DNA from 4 places in the Bacillus sp. SCT118 genome. Region 2 is predicted to be linked to each of the others. Evidence: riboswitches for the same ligand, from Rfam matches in the RefSeq annotation. Region 2 holds a riboswitch; each other region holds the start of a gene.
The links. Region 2 has a riboswitch for S-adenosylmethionine ahead of metK (methionine adenosyltransferase). Riboswitches for the same ligand answer to the same signal wherever they lie in the genome.

Region 1 (5,563 bases), 1.5 Mb from region 2:
AGGAAAAACCGAAAAAAATGTATTCAGCACATCACTACTTTTTTTCAGATGCTTCGCGATTGGCGAAATGGCGACTACCCTCGTTCACAGGCTAAAACACTTTTGCTGTTAACTGCCGCAATTCTGTATATCGTCATGCCGCTCGATATCATTCCAGACGTAATCCTCGGTCTTGGGTTCATTGACGATGCAGCTGTTTTAGGTTTGATTTGGACACTGATTAAAAAAGAACTGTCACAGTATGAAAAGTGGCGTTTGCAATAAATATAAAAAGCCCCGTTCGATGAACGGGGCTTTCTCATGCTTATTGATTCACGCTGTCTTTTTCATAAATAGGAACCCAGCCTTCAGTTGTGACAAAAATTCTCACCGCGACAACTTTGCGGTCCTCCTGAAGCGTGAAGTAATGGCGGATATTCTCAGGCACAGAGATTAAATCTCCAGGGTTTAAACGGACATCAAAAAACGTGCCGTCCTTGCCTTGAATGACAAAAATACCGTGTCCGCTTACAATAAAACGAACCTCATCGTCTGTATGGTGATGCTCTCTTTTAAAGTTTTCAAGCAGTTCATCAAGTTTCGGATTGCTGTCTGACAATGAAATAACATCCTGTGCTTTATAGCCGCGGCGGGTTGAGATATCTTTAATTTCAGTTTCAAAGGTATCAAGAATTTGCTGTTTTTCTTCTTCTGTCAGGTCATACTTCTCTGAAAGATGTTCCGGAAGCTTCGTGATATCCCATTGCTCATAAATAACCTCTTGACTGTCCAGAAAGCTTGCTACTTCCTCTTGATTTTCAATCGTTGTATTTGCCTCATCATGAATTTGAATTGTAGCCATTTCAATTCCTCCTTTTATTTAACCAGCTGATGCTGGAGTGTTTTCAATTTCAAATGGTAGCTGAACAAAAATTCATACGCTTCAAGCACTCTTTTTGCCTCAAATGCTGTTCTCCCCCAAGCCGTAATACCATGATTTCGGATCAGAACAGCTCCTGAATCTTCTGAAATCTCTTCCGCAAACAGTGCCGCAAGCGTCGGGATATGTGCCGGATTTTCTATAATCGGAATGGTCACTTCTGCGTTCTCTTCCCACAAGCCGAGTGCTTTTATAATTTCCTGGCCTTTGAATGTGATTTTCTTTTGGTCTCCGTATAACTCTGAAATCACATTATTGTTTACCGTATGGACATGCAGGCAGCATCCGGCATTGGTTTTATTGTACAAATGTGTATGCAAAAGCGTTTCTGCTGACGGTTTCAGAGAATGCCCGCTTTCAGCAGGCTCTCCGTTTTGGTCGACCAGCAGAAAATCTTCAACCGTCTCTTTGCGTTTATCTTTTCCGCTTGCAGTGACGAGAAATGTTAAAGGCTCATCTGTAACCTTAATTGACAGGTTGCCGCTAGTCGCCGGAAACCAATCTCTCTCTGCCAATTCCCGTTTTACTTCAGCGAGCTCTCGCCAGCGTTCTTGTTTTGCAGCCATTCCTGTACCTCCTTTACATTCTCAATTTCCTTTCTGATCTCATAAAAATCTTGATACGGAAGATGATTGAGGTTTTGCTCCCGGCATTCGTTTAATAAATAATCCCTTGCAAAGCATAGGTCAGACAGCTTTGCTGCCTCCACATCTGTAACCGAATCACCGATCATGATGATATATTGATTCGGTTCAGAAAGTTCATGGATGACCGACGGCTTACAGCACCCGCATTGATTGCTGCATGTGCCCTTGCAGGAATGAGGCCAGTCAATATGGATATAGTCATTGTCAAATGAAGCATGGTTGCAATAAATGCGGTCTTTCTCCACAATGCCTTCAAGCAAAGGATATACAAAAAAGTCCATTCCACCGCTTATGACATAAAACGGAATCTCGTGCTCATTGATAAATGCTACAAATTCCCGAAAGCCTTCCCTGATTTTTGCATCTTCCAATACAAAACTTGTAATCTCTTCTTTTAAACGGCTGGGCAGAAGGCCGAACATCTGCCCGACACCTTCCTTGATCGACAGCGTTTTGGAAAGTACGCCGTCTTTTAATGCCACCCACTCTGGGGGAGCAAATGTTTTCATGATATTTATAATGTTGTCGTTCATCGTGATGGTTCCGTCAAAATCACAAATAATAAAAGGTTTTCGAGTCGTCATACGGCTTCAACCTTTCCCCATTTATCTAGCGCAAGCTTAAGATCCTTGCATTGTTCGGCTTTTTCATCAATCGGCTGGGCCTCTAGGACTGCATCAATAATGGCTCTGAAGGCTCGCCCCCCGCCTTGGGCACCGTTCGGATGTCCATGTACGCCTCCTCCGGCATTAATAATGTGGTCTATGCCGAAATCACGCATTAATAGCGGAACCATGCCGGGATGAATGCCTGCTGACGGAACCGCAAATGTTTGGTTAAAAGCATCCTCTCTCACACATTCTTCATGAATCGCCAGTGCGTCCGCTCTTGGAAGCGCAACCGAACCATATGGAGACGGAAAGAGGCTGAAGTCAGCACCGCAATATCGGTTTAATTTTCCGAGTAAAAGAGCGTGAGAAAAACCGTAAAACGGAGAAGACGTAAACGCCCCGCTGACTGCTGGATGCGCCATAATCGGAACTGGGATTTCAGGATCTTCCGCAAGGCCTTGCATAACGTCCAAGCCGTAAGCGAAGACATTAAACAAAAGCGCATCCGCTCCCAGCTCGGCGGCGCGTCTCGCTTTGTCTTTCAGATCAGCCGTACGTCCGGTCAAATTCACCGCATACAGCGTTTTATGTCCGGTCTGCTCATACGTTTCTTTCAATATTTGTTTTCCTTCTGCAATTCTTGTTTCAAAAGGTGCTAGACCTGTCTCAAAGAAAATTTCATCGTCTTTAATCAAGTCAACTCCGCCAAGCGCCTGCTGCCGGAGCTGTTCTTTAATATCACTCAGGTCCCTTCCGATTACGCCTTTAAATATGCTCATTAACAGCGGTCTCTCAAACTCTCCCAGCAGCTTCCGAATGCCGTATACGCCAAACTTCGGTCCCGGCAGTGCACGCTTAAATGCTTCAGAGAAGTGAAGATCGATTAATTTGATTTTTCCGTCCAGCGACAGCTTGCCAAACACTGTTGTCAGCAAAGCCGGAATATCCTGAGAGAAATTGATTTCAGGATAGGCAATTGTGATGACCGCTTGTTTTTCTGATGCAGCAGTTCCCTCTCTCTCCTCAACTTTTATCACCCGCCCCTTGTGCTTTTGCATTTGCTCCTGTTTTACAAGGGGCAGATCAGTCCAGGAGCCTACTGTCAATCCTGTTGCGATTTGTTCTGCTTTCTTCTCTGTATCGGCTCCCGGTTCGGTCAGGAGATATGTCGCTAATAACTCACTCATGCCAGAGCTCCTTTCATTTTCATCCATATCAAAAAACCTCTTCAAACTGCAATCGCGTCTAAAGAGGTTTCGTTTCTCGTCCGAATCTTATCTCTCAGCCGCTAGCTGCAAGAATTAGCACCGTGCTTTATAAGTCGGTTGCCGGGCTTCATCGGGCTCGTCCCTCTGCCTGCTCTTGATAAGAAAATATAGATTTTATAAATTATTTTGAATTATCCCATCGTTATAAGGTCTTGTCAATGCTTTTTTGGGTAAACAGGTTCAGTTTGCCAATTCGATAAGCGGCTTCCTTAAGTCTTTCTTCACTTGTTAAAAGTCCGACTCTGACGTAGCCCTCGCCATATTTACCGAAGCCGTTTCCAGCCGCAACCGCCACATTCGCTTTTTCCAGCAAAAGATCTGAGAACTGCTCAGAAGTATAGCCTTCAGGCACAGGCAGCCATGCAAAAAAAGAACCTGCAGGAGCTGTTACATCCCAGCCGATTTCCCGGCATGCCGTGATCCAAGCGTTTCTCCTGCTCTCATATCTGGCATTTTGCTCTGCCACACACGTCTGATCGGCTAACAGTGCCTCTGCTGCAGCCTCCTGAGTCGCTCTGAAAAGACTGACAAACATATGGTCTTGATAAAGATTGATCGCTTCAATGACCGAAGCGTTTCCGACGGCAAAGCCAACCCGCCATCCTGCCATGTTATACGTTTTTGACAGCGTGTAAATTTCAATTCCGATATCCTTCGCACCTTCAGTCTGCAAAAAGCTTAAAGGCTTGCAGCCGTCAAATCCTACAGCGCCGTAAGCAAAATCGTGAACGACGCAGATTCCGTTTTCAGTCGCAAAACGCACGGTATCTTCAAAGAACTCGGAAGTAGCAACAGCTCCGGTCGGATTATTCGGATAATTTAAATACATCAATTTCGCCTGTTCCCTTGCTTCAGCGGCTATGCTGCTGTAATCAGGGAGAAACGCCCTGTCCTTTACGAGCGGCATCATTTCCATCTTCGCTTTTGCAAGTGTGACACCCGACCAGTAATCAGGATAACCCGGATCGGGAACCAAAATCGTATCACCGGGATTCAACAAGCATTGCGGGAGCTCGACTAGACCGGCTTTTCCGCCGAATAATACAGCGACTTCGGTTTCCGGATCCAGATCAATGCCGTATTCTCTTTTGTAAAATGCAGCAGCCGCTGACTTCAGACGGTATGAGCCGCGAAAAGACGAATATTTATGATTCTCAGGATCAGCAACAGCTCGTTTCATCTCCTCAACAATATGCTCAGGAGTCGGCTGATCTGGATTTCCCTGTCCTAGATTGATAACGTCATGTCCTTCTGCGAGCTTTCGGTTCACTTTCTGCACCAGAGAAGCGAAGAATTGTTTAGGCAATTCCTTCAATACATGAGACTGTTCAAATTTCATCTATTCTCACCTTCTAAAAAAATCTTGAAATGATAGTCCATCATCATATATGGTTAAATGAAAAAAGTAAAGAAAAATTTGGGGTGTTAAAAAGATGAAATGGACGATATCTTGTCTTCAATTTGATATTTCATACGGAAAACCTTCGGAAAATATAAAAAAAGCTGAATTTTTCATCGAAAAAGAAAGCAAACATGCTGATGTTCTTGTTCTGCCTGAATTATGGACGACCGGATATGATCTGGCCAATCTTGATGAACTCGCTGACGAAGACGGCCGCTCCGCTCAGAGCTGGCTGAAGAAAACGGCAAAAAAACATGGTGTTCATATTGTCGCCGGATCGGTCGCTGTCAGAAAGAATTCTGATGTTTATAATACAATGTACATCGCGGATAAGGAAGGGCAAATCATTAAAGAGTACAGAAAAGCCCATCTTTTTCAGCTGATGGATGAGCATCTGTATTTATCAGCCGGTTCCGAAGACGGATACTTTGAGCTTGACGGTGTCAAAAGCTCAGGATTGATCTGTTACGATATCCGTTTTCCGGAATGGATCAGAAAACATACGACAAAAGGCGCCAACGTGCTGTTTATTTCTGCGGAATGGCCTCTTCCCCGCCTTGATCATTGGAAAAGCCTGCTTATTGCGCGGGCCATTGAAAACCAATGCTTTGTCGCAGCCTGCAATTGTACCGGTTCAAATCCGGATAATGAATTTGCAGGACATAGCCTGATTATTGATCCATGGGGGCGTGTACTTGCTGAAGGCGGCCGGGAAG
Region 2 (5,563 bases):
GGGCGATGGCATCGGTATGTGTGAACTTTTTAAAGTTCTCTTTGAATTCATTTGCAAGGTAGACTGCTTTTTCTTTGTATTCTTCCTTGTTGGTCCACGTGTTTTCAGGCTGAAGGATATGATCAGGAACGCCAGGAACATGTGCCGGAATGTGCAGGCCGAAAATATCGTCAGTTATCATTTCAGCATCCTCTAATTTACCTTCAATCGCTGCTTTGACCATTGCTCTAGTGTAAGAAAGCTTCATTCGTTCGCCTGTGCCGTAACCGCCCCCGGTCCAGCCGGTATTGACTAAGAAAACGTCTGCGCCGTGTTCATCGATCTTTTTGCCGAGCATTTCAGCATAGACGTGAGCAGGAAGCGGCAGGAACGGTGAGCCGAAGCATGTAGAGAACGTCGTTTCAGGAGACGTTACACCACGTTCGGTTCCGGCAAGCTTACTCGTGTAACCGCTCAAGAAATGGTACATGGCCTGCTCCTTCGTCAGTTTGCTGATCGGAGGCAGGACTCCGAAGGCATCAGCCGTCAAAAATACAATTGCTGACGGATGGCCGGCCATGCTTGGAGTCACGATGTTATCAATCATATGAATCGGGTAAGCTGCCCGCGTGTTTTCAGTATAGAAGGAATCATCATAATTGGCTTCGCGTGTATCTTCATCAACAACGACATTTTCGAGAACAGACCCGAAGCGGATCGCGTTAAAGATTTGCGGCTCCTTTTCCTCGCTTAAATGAATGCACTTAGCGTAGCACCCGCCTTCAATATTAAAGACGCCTGTATCAGACCAGCCATGTTCATCGTCACCGATCAGCTTGCGGTCAGCATCTGCCGACAGGGTGGTCTTGCCTGTTCCTGACAGTCCGAAGAAAAGGGCGACATCGCCTTTTTCACCGACATTGGCGGAGCAGTGCATAGATAAAATATCTCTTTCAGGCAGCAGGAAATTCATAATGGAGAAAATGGACTTCTTCATTTCACCGGCATACTCAGTTCCGCCGATTAAGATCGTCCGCTTTTCAAAAGAGACAATAATAAACGTTTCGGAATGAGTGCCGTCTGTTTTTGGATCCGCTTTGAAATGCGGAGCAGAAAGAATGGTGAACGGCTGCTCAACTGTTTTCTTATCATTTCCTTCCGGACGGATAAACAGCTGCCGCGCAAATAAATTGTGCCATGCGAACTCATTTACGACAGTGATCGGCAGCCTGTATTTCTCGTCTGCTCCGGCAAATCCTTCGAAAACAAACAGTTCATCTCGCTCCTTTAAATAGCTGACAACTTTCGTATACAGCCGCTCAAACGCTTCTTCTGAAATCGGCTGATTCACCGGGCCCCAATCGATCTTATTTTTCGTGCTTTCTTCCTCCACGATGAATTTATCTTTAGGTGAGCGTCCTGTGTAAGCGCCTGTTGTCGCGCGAACAGCACCTGTGGATGTTAAAATGCCTTCGTTTCGGGAGAGGACTTTTTCTGTTAGCTGTGCTGCTGATAAATTATGACGCACATTTGGACATGTTAATAAGGCTTGTAAATCAGCGGTCAAATCAACTGAGTTCATATGAAACCTTCCTTTATCGTTTTTTGTGTTTTGCTAATTGTGAATTAGTATAACATATATTTTCAAATAGTCTATACTATTTATTATTTTTTGTGTGTGCATTTCCATTGTTTTCCCTCAATATAGGTGCCTATTTCTTCTGAATCATATTGACATTGCAAACCCTTTTACGATAAGATATTTCATTGAGCGGATACTCTTATCCCGAGCTGGCGGAGGGACAGGCCCTATGAAGCCCAGCAACCGGTTTCTCTGTTATTTATTATGTTCAACTGAGTGAGACAACCAAGGTGCTAACCTGTTGCAAGGTTGTATGATTCCTTGAGCGATAAGAGTGAAAGGCACAAAGACCAAACCCTTTCCTCGATGGAAAAGGTTTTTTTATTTCATAAATATGCCAATTAACATTCTCTAATATAACTGTACATTGTATAAGAGGGAGCGAGTTCCGTATCATATATACAAGGTCTTTCGGGAGGCCTTGTGCAGGAGGAAGCAAATCATGAGTAAAAATCGTCGTTTATTTACATCAGAATCTGTTACGGAGGGGCATCCGGATAAAATCTGTGACCAGATTTCTGACAGCATTTTAGATGAAATTTTAAAGAAAGACCCTAACGCGCGTGTTGCTTGTGAAACATCTGTGACAACAGGTTTGGTTCTTGTAAGCGGAGAGATCACAACTTCTACGTATGTTGACATTCCGAAAACGGTTCGCCAAACCATTAAAGAAATCGGATACACACGTGCAAAATACGGATTTGATGCGGAAACTTGTGCGGTTTTAACATCAATTGATGAGCAGTCTGCTGATATCGCGATGGGCGTCGACCAAGCGCTTGAAGCCCGTGAAGGCACAATGAGCGACGAAGAAATTGAAGCGATTGGTGCGGGTGACCAAGGATTAATGTTCGGTTATGCGTGCAACGAAACGAAAGAGCTTATGCCTCTTCCAATTTCACTTGCCCATAAATTAGCCCGCCGCCTAAGTGAAGTCCGTAAAGAAGATATTCTTCCGTACCTTCGCCCTGACGGCAAAACACAGGTAACGGTTGAGTACGATGAAAATAACAAACCAGTCCGCATTGACGCGATTGTGATTTCAACTCAGCATCACCCTGAAATTACACTTGAGCAAATTCAGCGCAACATTAAAGAACATGTAATCAATCCGGTTGTTCCTGAAGAGCTGATTGATGAAGAAACAAAATATTTCATCAACCCTACAGGACGTTTCGTAATCGGAGGCCCTCAAGGGGATGCGGGACTTACAGGACGCAAAATCATCGTTGATACGTACGGCGGCTATGCACGCCACGGCGGAGGCGCGTTCTCAGGTAAGGACGCGACGAAGGTAGACCGTTCTGCAGCTTATGCGGCAAGATACGTTGCGAAAAACATCGTTGCGGCTGAGCTTGCTGATTCTTGCGAAGTACAGCTTGCTTACGCGATCGGTGTTGCACAGCCTGTGTCAATCTCAATCAACACATTCGGTTCCGGAAAAGCTTCTGAGGAAAAATTGATTGAAGTTGTTCGCAATAACTTTGATTTACGACCTGCCGGCATTATCAAAATGCTTGATTTGCGCCGTCCGATCTACAAACAAACTGCTGCGTACGGCCACTTTGGACGTCACGATGTTGACCTTCCTTGGGAGCGCACAGACAAAGCGGAGCAGCTGCGTAAAGAAGCGTTAGGAGAATAATTTTATAGCCGCTTACTGGTTAAGCGGCTTTCCCTTTTTTATCGTTGTATTCATGTTTATTTTTTTACATAACTGTGAAACCAAATACTATTCACAGCGTCTATAAATAGGGGTTCAATGATGACAATTTTAATTATGGAGGCAATACTATGTGTGGATTTGTCGGGGTTTTTAACAAGCATCCGTTAGCTCAAACCGCTGATCAAGAAGAACTAATCAAACAAATGAACCAAATGATCGTTCACCGCGGTCCTGACAGTGATGGATATTTCCATGATGAGCACGTCGGCTTCGGATTCAGACGGCTCAGCATTATTGATGTAGAAAATGGCGGACAGCCTTTATCATATGAAGATGAAACATATTGGATTATCTTTAACGGAGAAATCTATAACTATATTGAACTGAGAGAAGAACTTGAAGCAAAGGGGTACACATTCAACACGGATTCGGACACAGAGGTTCTTCTTGCGACTTACCGTCACTATAAAGAAGAAGCGGCGTCCAAACTGCGCGGTATGTTTGCCTTTCTGATTTGGAATAAAAACGATCATGTGCTTTATGGGGCAAGAGATCCATTCGGCATTAAACCGTTGTACTACACAACGATCAATGATCAGGTTTATTTTGCCTCAGAGAGAAAAAGTTTAATGGTTGCTCAGAATGATATTGAAATAGATAAAGAGGCATTGCAGCAGTACATGTCTTTCCAATTTGTTCCTGAACCAAGCACGCTTGATGCCCATGTGAAAAAAGTAGAGCCGGGTTCACAGTTCACAATCCGCCCGGACGGCGATATCACATTCAAAACGTATTTCAAAGCGAACTTCAAGCCGGTTCAGACTGAAGAAGACAAGCTTGTGAAAGAAGTCCGAGACGCGATCTATGACTCTGTAAACGTTCATATGAGAAGTGACGTTCCTGTCGGTTCATTCCTGTCTGGCGGGATTGATTCTTCCTTTATTGTGTCTGTTGCGAAAGAATTTCATCCAAGCTTAAAAACATTCTCTGTCGGCTTTGAACAGCAGGGCTTCAGTGAGGTTGATGTAGCGAAAGAAACGGCAGCGGCGCTGGGCATTGAAAATATCAGCAAAGTCATTTCGCCTGATGAATACATGAATGAGCTTCCGAAGATCGTTTGGCATTTTGATGACCCGCTTGCTGATCCGGCAGCGATTCCGTTGTACTTTGTTGCAAAAGAAGCGAAAAAACATGTTACGGTTGCTTTATCAGGTGAAGGAGCGGATGAGCTCTTCGGCGGATATAACATTTACCGTGAGCCGCTTTCGCTTAAACCGTTTGAACGGATTCCGTCCGGCCTGAAAAAGATGCTTCTGCACGTTGCTGCCGTTATGCCTGAAGGTATGAGAGGAAAGAGCCTGCTTGAGCGCGGTTGCACTCCGCTTCAAGATCGTTATATCGGTAACGCGAAAATCTTTGAAGAGTCTGTCAAAAAGCAGCTGTTGAAGCATTATAATCCGAACCTTTCATATCGTGATGTGACGAAGACTTACTTTACAGAAAGCAGCTCGTACAGCGATATCAACAAAATGCAGTATGTCGATATCCACACTTGGATGCGCGGCGACATTTTGTTAAAGGCGGATAAAATGACGATGGCGAATTCTTTGGAACTGCGTGTGCCGTTCTTGGATAAAGTCGTATTCGACGTCGCTTCAAAAATTCCTGATGAGCTGAAAACGAAGAACGGCACGACGAAGTATCTTCTTCGCAAAGCCGCTGAAGGAATTGTGCCTGAGCACGTATTAAACCGCAAAAAGCTTGGTTTCCCTGTACCGATCCGTCATTGGCTGAAAAACGAAATGAACGAATGGGTGCGGAATATTATTCAGGAAAGCCAAACGGATGCTTATATCCATAAGGATTATGTCCTTCAGCTTCTTGAAGACCATTGTGCGGACAAGGCTGATAACAGCCGTAAAATCTGGACTGTACTGATCTTTATGATCTGGCACAGCATCAATATTGAAAAACGGTATATGCCTGAAGAGCTGAGCCATCAGCCTAAAGAAGTCATCTTTGTGTAACAGACAACAAGGCTTTCGAGTAGTCGAAAGCCTTGTTGTTATCCTTTTATTTCTCCATCATCATTGGTTTACCCAATTCGTACGGAATATTCAGAAAAATGATTTAATGATATTTTTTTCTAGGGGAGAAGAAAGCATGCAAAAACAAAAACAAGAGCTGCACCGCGGACTCGAAGAAAGGCATATTTCTTTAATGTCTTTAGGAGCTGCTATAGGAGTAGGGTTGTTCCTCGGCTCCGCATCAGCTAT
Region 3 (5,563 bases), 900 kb from region 2:
TTAATGGATTAGTCGGCTTTGCAGGGAAATCCGCTTATAATAGCGCCAAGCACGGCGTCATTGGACTCACAAAAGTCGGGGCGCTGGAAGGCGCGCCCCACGGCATAACAGTCAATGCGCTCTGCCCGGGTTATGTCGATACCCAGCTTGTACGCAATCAGCTTAGCGATCTGTCGAAAACGAGAAATGTCCCTTACGACTCTGTACTTGAACAAGTCATTTTTCCGCTTGTGCCGCAAAAGCGACTGCTTTCCGTCAAGGAAATTGCGGATTATGCCGTGTTTTTGGCAAGCGAGAAGGCGAAGGGCGTCACTGGGCAGGCTGTCGTCCTTGATGGGGGCTACACCGCACAGTGACATAAAAAAACACACTTGCTCCGCTAGGGAATCAAGTGTGTTTTTTCTTTGCTTATTTCCAAACATCATTAGCGATCTCAACCACATGGCGGAGCTTCGCCCATTGCTGTTCTTCAGTCAGCTTGTTGCCTTCCTCAGTTGAAGCAAATCCGCATTGAGGGCTGAGGCAAAGCTGGTCTAAGCTTACATAACGGGACGCTTCTTCGATTCGGCGTTTCACGTCATCCGGATTTTCAAGCTCACCGAATTTAGATGTCACTAAGCCAAGAACAAGCTGAAGATCAGATCGTTTTACATAACGGAGCGGCTCAAAACCGCCTGAGCGTGAATCATCATACTCTAAGAAAAGTCCGTCAAGATTCAAACCGTCAAAAATGGTTTCGGCGGCTGCGTCATAGCCGCCTTCCGCTGTCCAAGTGGACTGGAAGTTGCCGCGGCAAATATGCATGGTTACCGTCAAGTCATCCGGGCGGTCTGCAATCGCGTCGTTAATCGATTTCGCAAACAGCTGGCGAAGCTCATCAGGCGTTGTTCCGAACGCTTCGATTTGTTTTAAGCCTTTTTCTGATAAGAAAACGGCCCACGCTGTATCATCAAGCTGGAGGTAGCGGCAGCCTCTGTCATAAAACGCTTGAATCGCTTTTTTATATGCTTTGGATACATCATGCTGGAAAAGGTGATAATCTTTTTTATACGCATCCTTTTCCAGTTTTCCGCGGAAAAACAGCATATTCGGGCTTGGAATCGTCATCTTTGGCGTCGCGTCACCGGCAATGCTATGGAGAAACGAATAATCTTCAAGCATTGGGTGAGTTGAAAAGTCGATATCGCCTGTGACTTTAATGCCGCGTGCTTTTGTCTGTACGTTATGGAATTGAATGCCTTGCTCAGGAGTAAACGGCTCAACGCCATCTAAGTTTTCCAGGAAATCAAAGTGCCACCATGCTCTGCGGAATTCACCGTCTGTCACGACGTTCAGGCCGGTTTCCTTCTGTTTTTCCACAATGCGGATGATTTCATCGTTTTCAATTTGGCGAAGCTGCTCAGCGGTCATTTCGCCGGCCGCTTTTTGCAGCCGCGCTTTTTTAACGGGCTCAGATCTCAACAGGCTTCCGACTTGATCCGCGCGAAACGGCGGTTTTTTTCTTTGAAGTGATTTTTGTTCTGCGGGTGTTGTTTGGTGTGACATGTTGTCCATTCCTTCTTTCCATTCAAATATAAAAAAGCTCTTCCTTTGGATAAGGAAGAGCTTGCGTGACAATCTCAACCTTATCTTCAAGAGCAATCATTGCTCTAAAGGATTTAGCACCATTCTGTTAAACAGCGGTTGCCGGGTATCGCAGGGCCAGTCCCTCCACCTCTCTTGATAAGGAAAACCTTTTTATGAAATTTTCTGATAGTATCTATTATTCACACATTTTCTATTTCTGTCAATGATAGATTATCTCCACACATCGTTGGCAATGTCGATGACATGGCGAAGCTTTGCCCATTGCTGCTCCTCTGTCAGAAGGTTGCCTTCTTCTGTAGAGGCGAAACCGCACTGCGGGCTCAGGCATAGCTGGTCCAAGCTGACAAAACGCGCGGCTTCATTGATGCGGCGTTTCACATCCTCAGGATTTTCAAGCTCGCCGTATTTCGATGTGATCAAGCCGAGCACAATTTGCAGATCCTTGCGTTTCACAAAACGGAGCGGATCAAAATTTCCTGAGCGGTCATCATCGTATTCCAAGAAAAGGCCGTCAAGGTTTAAGCCGTCCAAAATCGTTTCCGCTACAGCGTCGTACCCTCCTGATGCCGCCCAGGTTGAGCGGAAGTTGCCGCGGCAAATGTGCATTGTGATCGTTAAATCGTCAGGCCGGTCTGCGACGGCATCGTTAATTGTTTTGGCAAATATGGCTGGCAATGTTTCTGGATCACCGCCGAGCGCCCGGACAACCTCTCTGCCTTTTTCCTCAAAGAAGAGAGACCATGACGTATCATCAAGCTGGAGATAACGACAGCCAGCATCATAGAAGGCTTTGATTGCTTTTTTGTACGCTTGGGCCAGATCATGAAAGTATTCCTCTTGATCGTCATAAATCCCTTTATCCGCCTTTTCGCCAAAAAACAGCATATTTGGGCTGGGAATGGTCAATTTTGGCGTCGCGTTACCGGCAATCTCATGTAAAAATTGATAATCAGCAAGCGCTGGGTGGCTCGTAAAATCGAGTTTTCCCGTCACTTTGATGCTGCGCGCTTTCGTTTTTGTGTTATGGAACTGAATCCCCTCAGCCGGGATGAACGGTTCCACACCGTCAAGCCCTTCCAGGAAGTCATAATGCCACCAGGAACGCCGGAATTCCCCGTCTGTTACCACGTTGAGACCGATTTCTTTTTGTTTTTCCACGATGCGGGTGATCTCTTGATTTTCGATATCACGAAGCTGTTCCGCTGTCATCTCACCAGTCGCTTTTTTTTGCCGGGCTTCCTTCACCGGAACGGAACGAAGCAAACTGCCGACATGATCGGCGCGGAAAGGTGCTTTGCGTTGTTTTTCTGTTTTTTGTCCTGCAACATTCGTTTGTTGAGCCATGTTATTCGCCTCTTTTCTGAAATATTGAGCATGTAAAAAGCTCTTCCTTTGTGAAGGAAGAGCTTGAACGATCAAATCTCCGCCTCATCTGCAAGAACGCAATGTTCTTAAGGATTTAGCACCATTCTGTTTGAAACAGCGGTTGCCGGGTATCATAGGGCCAGTCCCTCCACCTCTCTTGATAAGGTACAACTTCATATTCAGATTTCAATTATCTTAATATTATTACTTTTGGATCAATTGTCAATGCTTTTTAGAAAATACTTTCATCTTCATCGTTATATAAAACCATATCAAGCACGATAGCGATGGCAGTGCAAATCAGAACATCTTCCTCGTTTGCAATCTGCAAGTGATAGGAATCACCCCAGCTGAGCCACTTTTTGCTCACTGACATCCGGACATTTTCCCCGTCCGTCAGCTGGAATTCATCCCTCCATAAATCACCATCGATTTCCCAGTTAAGCCCGGAAATCACAAATTTCGGTTTGAAAAACGTTACTTTCTTCGTTACCTCACAAACTGTTTTCCCGCCAATTGAAATCTCATAGCGCGGCAATAAAGACATTAGTTTTTGTTCTATGGAAACGAGCGTTTTTCCGGATGTATCTGTCATTTGTAATGAGTCTCCTAACGAGAAAAAACGCCCCTCCACCTTGAATGTTTCTTGTTCGTTCCGGTCATAAATGTGAAATGCATCTTTAAATGAGAACATTTTTTGTTTCATAAATAACTCGATCATTGCTGAAGTCTCCTTTGGATTTGCCTTGTATGAAATTACGGATAGAGGGCGAAAAGGTTTCAGGCTCTAATCAAAACAATTTTAAAAGGCTGCGTGATTCAGCAGCCTTTTCGTTTGAAATATAGAATTAGGAAAGATGCATCCGGCGTTTTTGGCGGATGGCGTCAAGGTCGATTAGGTTGTTTTGATGAGGTGCGGCTGCTGGCAGAGGGCTTGTCTTTTGCGGTTTGCGGCGATTGTCCTTGCTGAAAGAAAAAAGAAGATAGCCGCATAATGCGATGATAATAAATAGGATCATATTACATACCTCCCAAAAAAAGTTTTGGTACTCTCTATTGTACGGATAAAATGCCAAAAAGTATTCAAAAAATTCTAAATCAATAAATAACAAGAAACTGTCCCTCTGAAACAGTATAACCTGATGACCTGAAAATAGTCTTGAATCACGCTGTTTGCTCTTGTTGATGAGTGGTTCTATAGTTACTATCGACGGTAAAATAAATTCCTTTATATAACTTTTAACCTAAGTTTACATAATTCGAATTACCTGTTTATGGGTGCTGTTTTCTTGCTTGTTTGGTTTATACCCTATTTTTCGGAATTGAACACAAAAAACCCAAATTACGGAGCATTTGGGCGGTACGGGTGAATACGGATTGTATTTAGGGGATTTGAATGTTTTATTTGAAGAAGCGTTTGAACATTTTTCTGATTTTTTGAAATGGGCTGGATTTCTTTTGCATGTTAAGCGGCCTGGAAATGATCCATTTTTTCAAGAGACTCTTTGCAGCGATTGCATGTTTTGTCATTGTTTTTCCTCCTCATTTATTGATACTTGTTTTACGGAGGACGCGTTTAAAATGTTTCATTTTCACACAAAAAAACCAGTCCTTTTTTGGACTGGCTTTTGGCATTACGCTTGCGCTTCAAACTGCTTTGCGATCTCAACGATGACATTTACGGCTTTGACCATGTTGTCAACTGAGATGTATTCAAATTTGCCGTGGAAATTTTCCCCGCCTGTAAAGATGTTTGGCGTTGGAAGCCCCATGTAGGACAGCTGCGATCCGTCGGTGCCGCCGCGGATGGGAGAAATCTTCGGTTCGATGCCGAGGTTTTCCATCGCTTGCTTGGCGATGTTGACGATTTCGATGACAGGTTCAATTTTCTCTCTCATGTTGTAGTATTGGTCGTTCATATCCAGCAGAATCCGGTCTTGCCCGTATTCGTTTTGAAGTTCTTCAACGGCACGCTTCATTGTTTCTTTTCTGTTTTGGAAATTCTCTTTGTCAAAGTCTCTGATAATGTAGTGGAGCTTTGTTTCCTCTACGTCTCCTTGAATCGACAGCAGGTGGTAGAAGCCTTCATAGCCTTCTGTATATTCAGGCGCTTCGTCTGCCGGCAGCAGGCTGTTCAGCTTCATCGCGATTTTCGCAGAGTTGATCATTTTCCCTTTAGCTGTTCCGGGATGTACGTTGTTGCCTTTAATCGTAATTTTTGCGGCAGCGGCATTGAAGCTTTCATATTCAAGCTCGCCGAGCGGCCCGCCGTCAACCGTGTAGGCAAAGGAAGCATTGAACCGTTTCACATCAAATTTGTGCGGCCCTCTTCCGATTTCTTCATCAGGCGTAAAGGCGACCCTGATTGTGCCGTGCTTGATTTCAGGGTGTTTGATGAGGTAATCCATGGCTGTCATGATTTCAGCGATACCGGCCTTATTGTCTGCGCCGAGAAGGGTGGTGCCGTCTGTGGTGATGAGTGTATGGCCCTTATAGCCAGACAGCTCAGGGAATTGATCAGGTGACAGGGTGACCTGCAGCTGTTCGTTAAGAACGATGTCTTTTCCATCATAGCTTTCGATGATTTGCGGATTCACGTTTTTGCCGGTAA
Region 4 (5,563 bases), 1.3 Mb from region 2:
ATTTGTCACTGCCAGTCCTCCTTAAGATACGCCTACTTCTTCTTTTTTCTTCATCCCTTTGATTAACACTTCTACGACTTCTTTTCGACTGAATTCAGCAGGCGGCAGCACACCGTCTCTCAGCATGCCTCTTACCTTAGTGCCTGATAAAATGACGTGATGCTCTCTGCCATGAGGGCATGTTTTCGCTGTTCCCATATTTCCGCATTTTTTACAGAAGAAGCTGTGCTCGAATTTCAGCGGCGTAATCCCGAGTTCTTCAGGTTTAAATGTGTCAAACAGCTCCTGTGCTTCGTATGTTCCGTAATAGTCACCTACACCTGCATGATCACGGCCGACGATGAAATGTGTGCAGCCGTAGTTCTTTCTGACAAGCGCGTGGAAAATTGCTTCTCTCGGGCCTGCATAACGCATCGCCGCTAAAAAGACACCAAGGAAAACGCGATCTTTCGGGTAATAATGATCAAGAAGCACTTGGTAGCTTTCCATCCGTACATCAGCTGGAATGTCATCAGATTTTGTTTCGCCTACTAACGGATTCAAGAACAAGCCGTCTACTGTTTCAAGAGCCGTTTTTTGAATGTATTCATGCGCTCTGTGAACAGGGTTTCTTGTTTGGAAACCGACAATGGTTTCCCAGCCTTTTTCCGCAAACTGGCGTCTCGTTTCTGACGGTTCAAATGTAAATTCAGGGAACTGTTTTGAAGCTTTTTTAATCAACGTAATCGGTCCGCCGACATATGTATTGCCGCGGCTGAACAGCTTTTTAACACCAGGATGCTCCTGTTCATCTGTTTTGTACACATTGACAGCTTCTTTTTGTTTGTCAGGCACGTACAGGTCTTCGATTTGGATAACGCCGTATGTTTCTCCTTCATACGTTAACTTTACCGTTTCACCAAGTGACAGTTCCGCTGCTTTTTGCGCATCGACCGGAAGCGTGATCGGAAGAGACCAGACAACACCGGAAGAAAGACGCATGTTTTCGACAACAGATACGTAATCTTTTTCATTAAAGAAACCTTCAATCGGGCTGTATGCACCGATACCGATCAATTCCAAATCCGCGAAAGAAATTAAATCAAGTTCAATTTCTTTTTGAATGCCGCTCACATCATATGATTCATCTACTCTGTTTACTAATGTTCCTCCGTGTGGTGCTAAGCTCATAATATCCATCTCCTCCTAGTTAACTTATAAAATTACTCAGATTAATGATCAGATTCCCCCGCCTTGTTCGTGGACTGAGCGTCTCTCTTTACGAATGGCCTTTGTCAGGCTGACGGCACCGCCCGCCGCTAAAAGCACACTTACCATGATAAAGATCGAATAATAATCTGCTTTTAAAAACAAGGATACAAGCAGATAAGAAATCGATAAAGATAAAAACGGCGATACGATCCATACCTTCAGCATCGTTTGAACAACTTGTTTATGGAACACGTTCGGACCGTTTTTTGCCATGCCTATTCCGATAATAGACGATGACGTGACTTGCGCCAAGGGCACCGGCATCCCAAATACAGAACTGATGATCACAAGTCCCGCTCCTGTACCGGATAAGAGAATGCCTTCCCCTTTTGAGAATCTCGTAATTTTCTTCCCGTTTGTTTCTAGCACACGCCGGCCTAATAACAGTGCGCCAAGAGCAACAAAAGCTCCTCCATACAAGGTTCCTTTTCCGACATCAAGCACATCGGCAGCTACTAACGGGCCAACAGCATTCGCCACGTTATTCATGCCGGCAGAGAATGCTTCGAAAAATCCGGCAACTAACAAAACAATGCCGAGGATTTTTTGTTTTTTAGAAGATTTTACTTCAATCTTAAAATAACGAAACAGCTTAGATACGAAATAGGTGAAGCCGAAAGCGAACAGCGGGACAAAAACCCAAAATGACACAATGATCAGAAGATTGTTCACAAACAATACTTTATAAGCCACTCCCACGCCGACAACCGCGCCGACTGTTACTTCACTTGTCGACAAAGGAATGCCGAGCAGATTAGCAGTAAAGAGCGACAGGGCAGCAGCTCCAATAATGATGCAAACAATCGTCAGTGTAATCGACTGCTCAGGAATAATGCCGGAGCTGATTGTTTTTACAACCTCGCCTCCGCCAATAACCGCCCCGGCAAAGACACCGACTGCGCATAGGATCAAAGCGTAAGTTTTCTTTTTGATGGCTCCGGAGCCGTAAGCAACCCCCATCGAAGCTGCAGCGCCGCTTGCACCAATATTCATCGCGAAAAACAAGCTAAATAAAATAGCGGCTAATTCCATTTTGCAGCTCCTTATTCATGCAGTCCGCATTCTGTTTTCGCCATACCATTCCATCTGCCTGAGCGCAAATCCTCTGCTGTAAAAGCGGGAGCAGTGCAAGGCGCACAGCCAATACTTGGATATCCTTGGTCATGAAGCGGATTGTAGTCCAGTTCATTCCGGGATGTGTATCTCCAAATGTCTTTCCAAGTCCAATGGATAAGCGGGCAAACTTTTACTGACTTGAATTTTTCATCTTTGTTTAAGAAATTCGTATTGGCACGACTTGGCCCTTGATCACGACGCAGGCCGGAAAGCCAGGCTGGATGTCCTGAAAGCGCCTCTCTTAAAGGAGCGACCTTTCTAAGATAGCAGCACTGATTCGGCTCTCTTTCCCACAGTTTGTCACCATGTTCTTCGGCTTGTTCCTCAAGGGTGAGGTCTGGTTTTTTCAGGATGATATTAAGACCCGGATAACGCTCTTTCACTCGTTCAATTGTTTCATAGGTTTCTTTAAAATGAAGTCCTGTATCAAGAAACACAATCTCTGCGTCTTTTTTCACTTTATAAATTAAGTCAATCAGAACGATTCCCTCAATTCCGAAACTGCAGGCATAAACAAGTTGATTGCCGTAATGGCCGTATGCCCATTTTAAAACTGACAGCGCTCCTTTATAAGGATCGTCTTCCGGAAATGTAATCGTTGGTTCTTCCCAATTATCATACGTTAACATTTCTTCTTTCCTCCTTTCGGAGACAAACAAACAGTAGCTTTCTGCCGGTTGTCTTTTCCCATGTAATGTGATTCGCGGCTGCTGATATCACAGACAGCCTTTTTTCCTCTTAAAATAAAAAACTTTCAATCCGGCGGAAAGAAAGACAGGAACAGCATGCAGCCCTTATCTTTCAAAATGGAATTCATTTTGCTGGAAGTAGCACCTTACAAACTATGCAGGTTGCCGGGCTTCATAGGTCCAGTCCCTCAGCCGCTCTTGATAAGTTTTTAGATTTGTAGTAAATTTTAGCACAATTCTAACATAAGTCAACCCGACTTTTTTTATAGGATTAATAAAAAAACAGGCCTCACAGCCTGTTTTCAAGTACAGCAAGGCTTTGAAGCCTCTTTGCATCATTTGAATTTATTTTTTATTTTTTAAACCAATCTTTTGACTCGGGATTTTGTTTCCATGTTTGCAGCTTTTTTAGATCATCTGAATGAATATTTCCGTTTTCAAGCGCGACCTCTGTGAGCGTATCATAATCAGTTAATGAGTAGTATGGCAGTTCTGCCTTTGCGAAGGCTTCCTCCGCTTTAGGAAGTCCGTACGTAAAGATTGAGACGACACCAAGCACTTCACAGCCGGCCGCTTGTAAAGCTGCACAAGCTTCAAGCACGCTGCCTCCTGTGGAGATTAAGTCTTCAATGACGACTGTTTTTTGCCCTTCTTGCACAGCTCCCTCAATCTGATTGCCTTTACCGTGCGCCTTCGGCTTGCTCCTCACATAACACATCGGAAGATTCAAACGGTCAGCCGCAAGAGCAGCATGAGGAATACCGGCAGTTGCTGTTCCCGCAATCATTTCAGCTTCAGGAAAATGCTCTTTGACAAGCTTGCTGATGCCTGAGGCGACATCATTTCTGACCTCTGGGAAAGATAGCGTAAGGCGGTTGTCACAGTAGATTGGAGATAAAATGCCGCTTGCCCATGTGAACGGCTCGTTCGGGCGTAAAAATACAGCTTGGATGTCTAATAGATGTTTTGCGATGATTTGTTTCAAGATTTGATTCCCTCCCATTCAAGTCTGACAGCCTTATAGGCTTTTACCGGGTCTTCCGCTTTTGTAATCGAGCGTCCTACTACAATCGCTGATGAACCTTTCTCTCTTGCAATAGCAGGCGTCGCTACGCGGACTTGGTCATTCGCAGCGTCCTCAGACATTCTGATCCCCGGAGTGACAGTCAGAAATGAAGGCGACACCGCTTGGTAAATGGCTTTTGCTTCATGAACAGAGCAGACCACTCCATCCAGTCCGCTCTCTTCCGCCTGTTTGCTGTAGTGCACAACCGTATCAATCAGAGATTTTTCGATCAGCAGTTCATCTTTCATGATTTGTTCAGATGTGCTTGTCAACTGGGTTACCGCGATAAGTGACGGACGTTTTTTTCCGGCCGGCGTACCTTCTTCTAAGCCTTCGAGAGCTGCCTGCATCATTTTTTTGCCCCCGGCCGCATGAACATTGACGAGGTCTACTCCAAGACTGGCAAGGCGCTTCATCGCTTTGTTTACAGTAGTCGGGATGTCATGAAGCTTGAGATCTAAAAACAGCTCGCAGTTTCTTTCTTTTAATTGTTTCACGATCGATGGCCCTTCTTGATAAAAAAGCTCCATTCCAACCTTTACAAATAACGGTTCTTGCTGAAAAGGAGCTAAGAACGCGAGTGTTTCTTCAGCTGATGCAAAATCAAGCGCGATGATGGGCAGGTTGTTTTTCATGATTCCAGCTCCTTCCGATGCATTCTTCAATTGATTGATAGCCGTATTGGCGCAAAACAGATGGGAGCTGTTCAATAATCTCTGGACAGGCAAAAGGATTCACAAAATTTGCTGTTCCGACAGCGACTGCGCTTGCTCCCGCGAGAAGAAATTCCAGGGCATCTTCAGCCGTTTGCACGCCTCCCATTCCAATAATCGGGATGTTGACCATCTGGCTGACTTCATACACCATGCGAATGGCAACCGGCTTCACAGCAGGGCCTGAAAGTCCCCCTGTTTTATTCGCTAATATCGGTTTGCCGGTTTTTAAATCGAGTCTCATGCCAATTAGTGTGTTGATCATCGTAAGACCGTCCGCTCCCGCTTCCTCGATCGCTAATGCAATTTCTGTGATATTAGCCACGTTCGGGGAAAGCTTCACATAAACGGGTACATCCGAAACCTCTTTCACCGCTTTTGTCAAATCGGCAGCCATCTCAGGATTCGTGCCAAAAGCGATTCCGCCTGTTTTCACATTCGGGCAGGAAATATTTAATTCAAGAGCATGAACATTAGGCGCTTTGCTGATATGCTCTGCGACTTCAACATAATCCTCGACTTGAGAACCTGCGACATTGGCAATGATCGGCGTATCAAACTGCTCAAGCCACGGCAGCTCATTATGCAACACGCTATCCAGCCCCGGATTTTGGAGACCGATCGCATTGAGCATTCCAGCACCAGTCTCAGCTACCCGCGGCGTCGGATTCCCAAAGCGTGGCTCCTTTGTCGTAGCCTTAATCATGATCGCTCCAAGACAAGACAAA

Region 1: it holds a riboswitch for S-adenosylmethionine, as region 2 does, so the genes downstream of both, mtnW (2,3-diketo-5-methylthiopentyl-1-phosphate enolase) here and metK (methionine adenosyltransferase) in region 2, are expected to answer to the same signal.
Region 3: it holds a riboswitch for S-adenosylmethionine, as region 2 does, so the genes downstream of both, ACQVGT_RS01140 (5-methyltetrahydropteroyltriglutamate--homocysteine S-methyltransferase) here and metK (methionine adenosyltransferase) in region 2, are expected to answer to the same signal.
Region 4: it holds a riboswitch for S-adenosylmethionine, as region 2 does, so the genes downstream of both, ACQVGT_RS12365 (phosphoadenylyl-sulfate reductase) here and metK (methionine adenosyltransferase) in region 2, are expected to answer to the same signal.

Annotation. Positions count from the first base shown of each region.
Region 1 is NZ_CP191225.1:2,634,766-2,640,328, forward strand. Features, by position in the region: gene ACQVGT_RS13355 (YkvA family protein) at 1-264, shown strand, start outside; gene mtnD (acireductone dioxygenase) at 305-841, opposite strand; gene ACQVGT_RS13365 (methylthioribulose 1-phosphate dehydratase) at 856-1,485, opposite strand; gene mtnX (2-hydroxy-3-keto-5-methylthiopentenyl-1-phosphate phosphatase) at 1,443-2,150, opposite strand; gene mtnW (2,3-diketo-5-methylthiopentyl-1-phosphate enolase) at 2,147-3,364, opposite strand; SAM riboswitch class I at 3,449-3,549, opposite strand; gene mtnE (methionine-glutamine aminotransferase) at 3,588-4,784, opposite strand; gene ACQVGT_RS13385 (carbon-nitrogen family hydrolase) at 4,879-5,563, shown strand, end outside.
Region 2 is NZ_CP191225.1:1,123,136-1,128,698, forward strand. Features, by position in the region: gene pckA (phosphoenolpyruvate carboxykinase (ATP)) at 1-1,561, opposite strand, end outside; SAM riboswitch class I at 1,758-1,896, shown strand; gene metK (methionine adenosyltransferase) at 2,064-3,266, shown strand; gene asnB (asparagine synthase (glutamine-hydrolyzing)) at 3,416-5,314, shown strand; gene alaP (alanine permease AlaP) at 5,451-5,563, shown strand, end outside.
Region 3 is NZ_CP191225.1:222,004-227,566, forward strand. Features, by position in the region: gene ACQVGT_RS01130 (3-hydroxybutyrate dehydrogenase) at 1-356, shown strand, start outside; gene ACQVGT_RS01135 (5-methyltetrahydropteroyltriglutamate--homocysteine S-methyltransferase) at 409-1,545, opposite strand; SAM riboswitch class I at 1,623-1,729, opposite strand; gene ACQVGT_RS01140 (5-methyltetrahydropteroyltriglutamate--homocysteine S-methyltransferase) at 1,798-2,931, opposite strand; SAM riboswitch class I at 3,013-3,119, opposite strand; gene ACQVGT_RS01145 (LURP-one-related/scramblase family protein) at 3,185-3,673, opposite strand; gene ACQVGT_RS01150 (hypothetical protein) at 3,801-4,064, opposite strand; gene ACQVGT_RS01155 (hypothetical protein) at 4,354-4,482, opposite strand; gene pepT (peptidase T) at 4,587-5,563, opposite strand, start outside.
Region 4 is NZ_CP191225.1:2,436,455-2,442,017, forward strand. Features, by position in the region: gene cysC (adenylyl-sulfate kinase) at 1-9, opposite strand, end outside; gene sat (sulfate adenylyltransferase) at 22-1,170, opposite strand; gene cysP (sulfate permease) at 1,219-2,283, opposite strand; gene ACQVGT_RS12365 (phosphoadenylyl-sulfate reductase) at 2,295-2,996, opposite strand; SAM riboswitch class I at 3,159-3,264, opposite strand; gene pyrE (orotate phosphoribosyltransferase) at 3,409-4,041, opposite strand; gene pyrF (orotidine-5'-phosphate decarboxylase) at 4,038-4,757, opposite strand; gene ACQVGT_RS12380 (dihydroorotate dehydrogenase) at 4,726-5,563, opposite strand, start outside.